Regions from separate parts of the Pedobacter sp. GQ55 genome, predicted to be linked through region 1. Evidence: riboswitches for the same ligand, from Rfam matches in the RefSeq annotation. Region 1 holds a riboswitch; the other holds the start of a gene.
What was found. A riboswitch is a leader RNA that binds a small molecule or an ion and turns the genes downstream of it on or off. The one in region 1 is predicted to bind cobalamin.
Positions count from the first base shown of each region.

Region 2: linked by a shared signal. The riboswitch ahead of metE (5-methyltetrahydropteroyltriglutamate--homocysteine S-methyltransferase) and the one ahead of AC6CH7_RS24500 (TonB-dependent receptor) in region 1 are both predicted to bind cobalamin.

Region 1 is NZ_JCAXEI010000015.1:40,996-44,420, reverse strand. Features, by position in the region: gene AC6CH7_RS24510 (serine hydrolase) at 1-816, opposite strand, end outside; gene AC6CH7_RS24505 (response regulator transcription factor) at 1,018-1,701, shown strand; cobalamin riboswitch at 1,739-1,945, shown strand; gene AC6CH7_RS24500 (TonB-dependent receptor) at 2,043-3,425, shown strand, end outside.
Region 2 is NZ_JCAXEI010000016.1:48,289-51,713, reverse strand. Features, by position in the region: gene AC6CH7_RS25090 (glycoside hydrolase family 32 protein) at 1-349, shown strand, start outside; gene AC6CH7_RS25085 (c-type cytochrome) at 474-896, opposite strand; gene AC6CH7_RS25080 (SCO family protein) at 899-1,552, opposite strand; cobalamin riboswitch at 1,656-1,846, shown strand; gene metE (5-methyltetrahydropteroyltriglutamate--homocysteine S-methyltransferase) at 2,065-3,425, shown strand, end outside.

The DNA.
Region 1 (3,425 bases):
CTTAATAGCAAAAGCCTCCGGGTATATCAGTTTCCTCATCATGGTCTGCTGATCCGAAATGCTAAAAGCATTCTTATTTTCGAGGTTAAAAGGCTTATTTATCAGTTTATCTGTGCTGTCGAGATAACCCGTACCCATAACCGTATTTGTTAACGAAAGCACATATTCTTTAGGATCGTACTGCGCGGCCTGGCTATACACCAGTTTATCTCCATTGTAGAATTTAATAGGGTTGGTATGTTTTGCCGTTTCGCCAGCATCACCTATAGCCAATCGGTTTAAGATCCGGCTGTTGTCAAAACCGTATTTCTTTAGCTTGCTGTTAATTTCAGCGCGGCCAATAAACTCAAACAGCCGGTTAAATGCATCGTTATCGCTGGTAAGTAATATTTTTTTAATGTAATGTTCAATAGATGGCAATTCATTTTTAGCTGTACTATCGGTCAGTACCTTGGTTTGTGCAGTATAGGAGCTATCGCTAATCATAGTGCTTTTGGCTGTTAACCCGGCTATTTTAAGTTCATTTACTTTTTCAAGTGCAAAAATTACCGCTGCCAGTTTAACTGTACTTGCGGGGTAAAAGTACCTGTGGTCGTCTAAATTATAGCTATAGGTTTTAAAAACAGGCTTATTTTTCGCGTCCCTGTCAATCTGAGTATAAAGAACCTGAATCTGATTCTTTTGCGGATGGTTTAGTATTCCTGCAAAAAGATCAGGGTGCTTACCCATCAATTGCGCTATAAAGGTAGTATCTGTTTTCTGAGCCATTGCATTCAGGCTAACCATAACAAGTAAAAAGGAGACAAACTTCATCATCACAATAAGAATTATAATGGGAATAAATATAAGGATAAAAGAGGATTGCGAGCTGTTTTTACGTTAAGTTAGTTTTCGCGCAAAGTGACCGTAAAAAAACAGCAAAATCAATCCCTGTTTTTAGGTATTTTGTTTCCTGTGATACGTTATTACTTTGTATATTTAAATGATAACTGCAATCTTTATTAATGCTTTCAATATATGAGTAAAAACGCCCTTATCCAAAGTAAGATTGATAATGCTATAGCCAAAATTTCTGCAATAGCAGATGAACTCCCTGGTGTTGTTATTTTGCATGACCTTAGGGACTGGTCTGTTGCCTGGATGTCTAAAAGAGGGCTGCAGCAGCTTGGCGTTTCCCTGGAGGACATTACCAAAATAACTGCCGAAGAATATTACAACAGGTATTTCAACGAAGATGACGCTAAAGATTATGTGCCTAAAATACTGGGTTTGATAGAACAAAATAATGATGAGCACCTGTGTACTTTTTTTCAGCAGGTTCGTTTCTCAGATTCAAGCGACTGGAACTGGCACATGTCAAGCGTAAAGGTTTATATCCGGGACGAGGATAACAAGCCATTGCTTGTTATCACAATCGCGTTGCCAATTGATTCGATGCACCACATGACCGTTAAGGCATCCAGGCTGCTCGAAGAGAATAACTTTCTGCGGAACAACTACCATCATTTTACAAAATTAAGTGCCCGGGAACGTGAAATTTTGGGGCTAATGGCCCTGGGTAAATCCTCATCAGAAACGGCAGAAAAGCTTTTTATTTCACCCAGTACGGTCGAAACACATCGAAAAAACATCAAGCAAAAACTCAACACGCACTCTTATTACGAGATCTGTCAATATGCCAGAGCGTTCGATTTGATATAGAAAGCTAATCAGGTTTGCTTCAAGCTATTTATTTAAGTACATTTGCATCGCTTTTGGTTCCCGATGTGCTTATTCGGGATTAAAAGGGAATACGGTGCAAATCCGTAACTGTCCCGCAGCTGTAAGCTTCATAACGGTGTTCAAATCAAGGCCACTTTTTCTGGTCCTTTAAAAGGGATGAAGGATTGGGAAGGCAGAATAACCGGAAGTAAGTCAGAAGACCTGCCATAAGTGGTAATATTTCATAGCTTTCGGGGATTGAAGCTTGGAGTGAGTGCTTGTTTATTGTATTTCATTTCCTTGATCTAACTGTTTGCTGTGGGTAACAAGCTCACAACAAAATGAAAAGAAGTAAAAACGCTTTTACAGGCGTAAAGTCTATTTTTTTTACTTTTCTGGCTATTATATGGCTGGGCATGTGTACGTCTGTTCAGTCGTTTGCCCAAACTGATTCCATAAAACGCAACACTACAGATTCTGCACATAAGGTTAATCAGCTTAAAGAGGTACAGATCAGAAAAATAAAGATCACCAAAAGACAAACTTCTTCAACACCTTTACAAATATTATCAGGAGCGGAGCTCGAAAAGCTAAACAGCCTTTCAGTGGCTGATGCCGTTCGTTTCTTTTCGGGCGTGCAGCTTAAAGACTATGGGGGCATTGGTGGTCTGAAAACCATTAATGTGCGGAGTATGGGAACAAACCATACGGCAGTTTTTTATGACGGGGTGCAATTGGGCAATGCACAGAACGGCCAGGTAGATCTTGGTAAATTTTCATTGGATAATATCGAGGAGATAGAACTATATAACGGACAAAAGAGCGCTATTTTTCAATCTGCAAAAGGTTTTGCCTCAGCAAGCTCATTATATCTTACTTCAAAACAACCGGATTTCCCGGACGGCAGAACCCAAAAAATTCGTGCATCAGTAAAAGCAGGGTCATTCGGCCTTATAAATCCATCTTTATTGTGGCAAAGCAAAATAAGTAACAATATTTATGGCACCCTAAGTGCCGAGTATAAAAATGCCAATGGCAAATATAAATTCCGGTCTACCAATGGGGTATACGATACTACAGCGGTAAGAAAGGATGGCGATATTGAAACCATGAGGTTAGAGCTGGGATTAAACGGAGTATTGCCCGACAGTAGTAAGTGGAAAGTAAAACTATACGGTTATAAAGACAACCAGGGCTTGCCGGGTGCAGTGGTCAACAACGTGTTTGCATTTTCACAACGGATGTGGAATAAGAACTTTTTCGCCCAATCTTCCTATGAAAAGAATGTAGGAAAGTACAGTTTGCTGGCAACAGCCAAATATGGAAATGACAGTCAACGTTACCTAAACCCGGATATCGTAACGATTGATGGGTTACAGGAAAACAATTTTCATCTACAGGAAATATATGTATCACTGGCTAATAAGTTGAAAATTACCAATTACTGGGATGTAGTATTGTCTACAGATTATCAGCGGAACGATTTAAACGCAGACCTTTATCGTTTTTCATATCCGGTAAGAAACACTATTTTAACGGCTTTGGCTACCCAGTTTCGCTTTGCTAAATTTGACATTCAGGCCAACTTACTAAGCACCCTTAAGTACGATAAGACTCAAAGCGGGCCGGCAGATAAAAATAGAAACGAACTGACACCAACTGTTATGTTGTCATGGCAGCCCTTTAACCAGAAAGAGTTTAGGCTGCGTTCGTTTTATAAAAGC
Region 2 (3,425 bases), on a different contig from region 1:
TAAGGAATTCGATAGCGCTGATAAAATACGCATTAAAACCACCTTTAAGCTTTCGCATGCAACTAGTGCCGGGTTTAATTTATTTGGTCAGCGCATCATTGATTATGATATGAACAATAATACAATTAATGGAGTTTTTTATTCGCCTGACGATATGACAAGCATGGAATTGACAGCCGATATCTATATAGACAAGACCTCTATAGAGGTGTTTATTGATGGAGGTGCTTACTCTTATTCAATGGAAAGAAAACCGGTTACTGATAATAAAGAGGGTTTCCATTTCTGGGGGAACAATATTGATGTTAAAAATCTGGAAGTGTATTCAGCTAAGTCTATCTGGAAATAGTTTAGTGCATCATGCTATAATCATGCTATAGCACACGTCGTCATCTCGAACGAATGTGAGAGATGACGACTGCTTTAACGAGAGACGACTGCATTAAGAGGGTAGCTTTAAGACGACTTCAGAATTAGTTGCAGTTTTTTAAATCTTCTGCTATTTGCTCTGGAGTATACATTCCTTGTTTATTACCGTATGTGTTGGTTATGTAAACAACTATTTGAGCAATATCTATGTTTGCCAGGGTAGCAAAATCAGGCATTTTTCCATCATATTTTTTGCCATTTACAGTAATCGGGCCTGATGCGCCATTCTTAACGAAACAAGCTATTTTTTGTTTGTTTTCCTTTAGAAAAACAGTGTCTGAAAGAGGCGGAGCCAAAGCATTTAATCCTTCTCCTTTTGAGCCATGGCAGTTTTGACAATGCTTAATGTAAAGATCACGGCCGTTTGCATAGTAAATGTCCTGCTTTAGTTGCTCCGAGCTCTGACAAGAATAGACCATTGTAGCAATTGTGATCGAAAATAATGTGCCTAATATTAATTTACGCATGGTTACTTCTTATCTTCTGCTAGTAAAACCGGGATATCTTTGGTAAGCTGCGCAACCTGCTCCGGGTTAGTTCCGTCATAAGCACCACGTATACGTTTTTGTTTGTCAATTAAGATTAGCCAGCCCTGATGCACATATCCTTCTTTAGCAGTGCTGTCTTCAATTACTGCAACCAGATAATCCTTTTCAGCAATCTTGTAGATGCTGTCTTTTGAACCATAAGCAAACTGCCATTTTGGACCGTCTACATCTAGCTTTTGCGCATATTTCTTTAACACTGAAGGGTGGTCGTATTTAAAATCAATGGTGTGCGAAAGAAACATTACATCAGGATTGTCTTTGTATTTGTCAAATATGGTTTTCATGTTGCGGTGCATGGTAGGACATATTGTTGTACATGAAGTGAAGAAGAAATCAGCAATGTAAATTTTATCCTTAAAAGTATCGTTGTTAATGAGGGTGCTGTCCTGATTTAAGAAGCTAAATGCAGGTATAGTTTTGTATACCGTATCAACGCTTGCTGATCCATCTGCATTTTTAACTGTTGCTGCTTCTCTGGGGCCTAAAATAGGAAGCTTTTTTTGGTCCTGACAAGAGGCCAGAAACACTACAGTGCCAAATAAAAATGCGGATAAAATGGATCGGTTAAATTTCATAATAATGCTTTTAGAATGTTGCAAAGGTACACTACTCAAAAAATAATATGTAATGTGTGGGTAATAAAATGTAAGTTTGCAGCTTATAAGTTCTTTACTTTAATTCTTCATCAACCGGAGAGGTTTTACTTAACTGTAGATTAATAGGGAATCGTGTGTAAATCACGAACTGTCGCGCAACTGTAAGTAACACATAGGTTTTTACCCTTAGAATATCCACTGTTCCAGTCATGGAATGGGAAGGATGGTAAAAATGTTACAAGTCAGGAGACCTGCCTTCACCGAATTGACAATGCTTTCGCGATTTGAAGCACAAGTCAGGTATGATGTATTGACGTCCGTCATATCTACGGTAGGAGATATCCCTTGTTTATGTCAAGAGAGATCTCTCTGCGTGCGAGATGGCGGCACCTTGAGTACATCTTTTCCTTTCTTAATCTTCTTTATTTCTATAGCATTGCGAAGTTCAGCAAAGGGCTTTTAACTGATTTTTTCAATTAAATGCAAGAAAAATGCTAACAAACAATCTAGGCTATCCGCGAATTGGTAGCAACAGAGAACTCAAAAAAGCCTGCGAGCAGTATTGGTCGGGCAAAACAACAATTCAGAACCTGGTGCAGGTTGGGAGAAACATCCGCCAGCAAAATTGGGAATTACAAAAGCACGCGGGTATTGATTTAATTCCCAGTAATGACTTTTCATTCTATGATCAGGTATTAGATCTTTCGTTAACGGTTGGAGCAATTCCTAAGCGTTATCATGAGGTAATTTTAAATAAAGGCAATTCAGAATTGGACCTTTATTTTGCAATGGCCAGAGGGCATCAGAAAGATGATCTGGATATTACAGCCATGGAAATGACCAAATGGTTTGATACCAACTACCATTATATTGTTCCTGAATTTGTAAAGGATCAGCAATTTAAGCTGTTTTCTACTAAAATATTAGATGAATACAATGAGAGTAAAAGATTAGGCATTAAAACCAAACCTGTAATTATTGGTCCGGTTACTTACCTTTTGCTTGGTAAAGAAAAGGAAGCTGGGTTTGACAGGATAGACCTTATTAGAAATCTGCTTCCGGTATATATCGATATTTTAAAGAAACTAGAAGAGCAACATGTTGAATGGGTACAGTTTGATGAGCCTTTTCTCTCTTTAGATTTAACAGATAAAGATAAAGCAGCCTATAAATATGTTTATGCGGAAATAAAAAAGCAATTCCCTAATCTTAAAACATTGCTTACTACCTATTTTGAAGCTTTAAAAGACAATACGGATTTAGCAACATCCTTACCGGTTACTGCACTGCATATTGATCTTGTGCGTAATCCGGAGCAATTGCAGCCTGTTTTGGATGCTATTCCTTCTAATTTAGTTTTATCAGTTGGTGTTGTTGATGGAAGAAACATCTGGAAAAATGATTTTAAAGCTTCATTAGCTCTAATTGAAACTGCACAAGCCGATGTTGGTGTTAGAAGATTAATAATAAGTTCATCTTGTTCGCTTATACATTCTCCATGTGATCTTGAACTGGAAACAAATGAATCTGTTTTAACTCCAGAGATTAAGCAATGGCTTTCGTTTGCTAAGCAAAAGGTAGATGAAATTGTCACTTTAAAACAATTGGTTAATGGAGAAGATGCGGCAGCCGAAAAACTGGCGGAGAATATTAATGCGAATGAAAACCGCAAAACTTCTTCCTTAATCCATAATCAGGCCGTAAAACAAAGAGTTGCTGGTATAACTACTAAAGATGAAAATCGAGAAAATGTTTTCGCAATTCGTAGAGAAGCACAACATAAAGCATTAAAGCTTCCTTTGTTCCCAACAACGACGATAGGGTCATTTCCGCAAACACTTGAGGTAAGAAG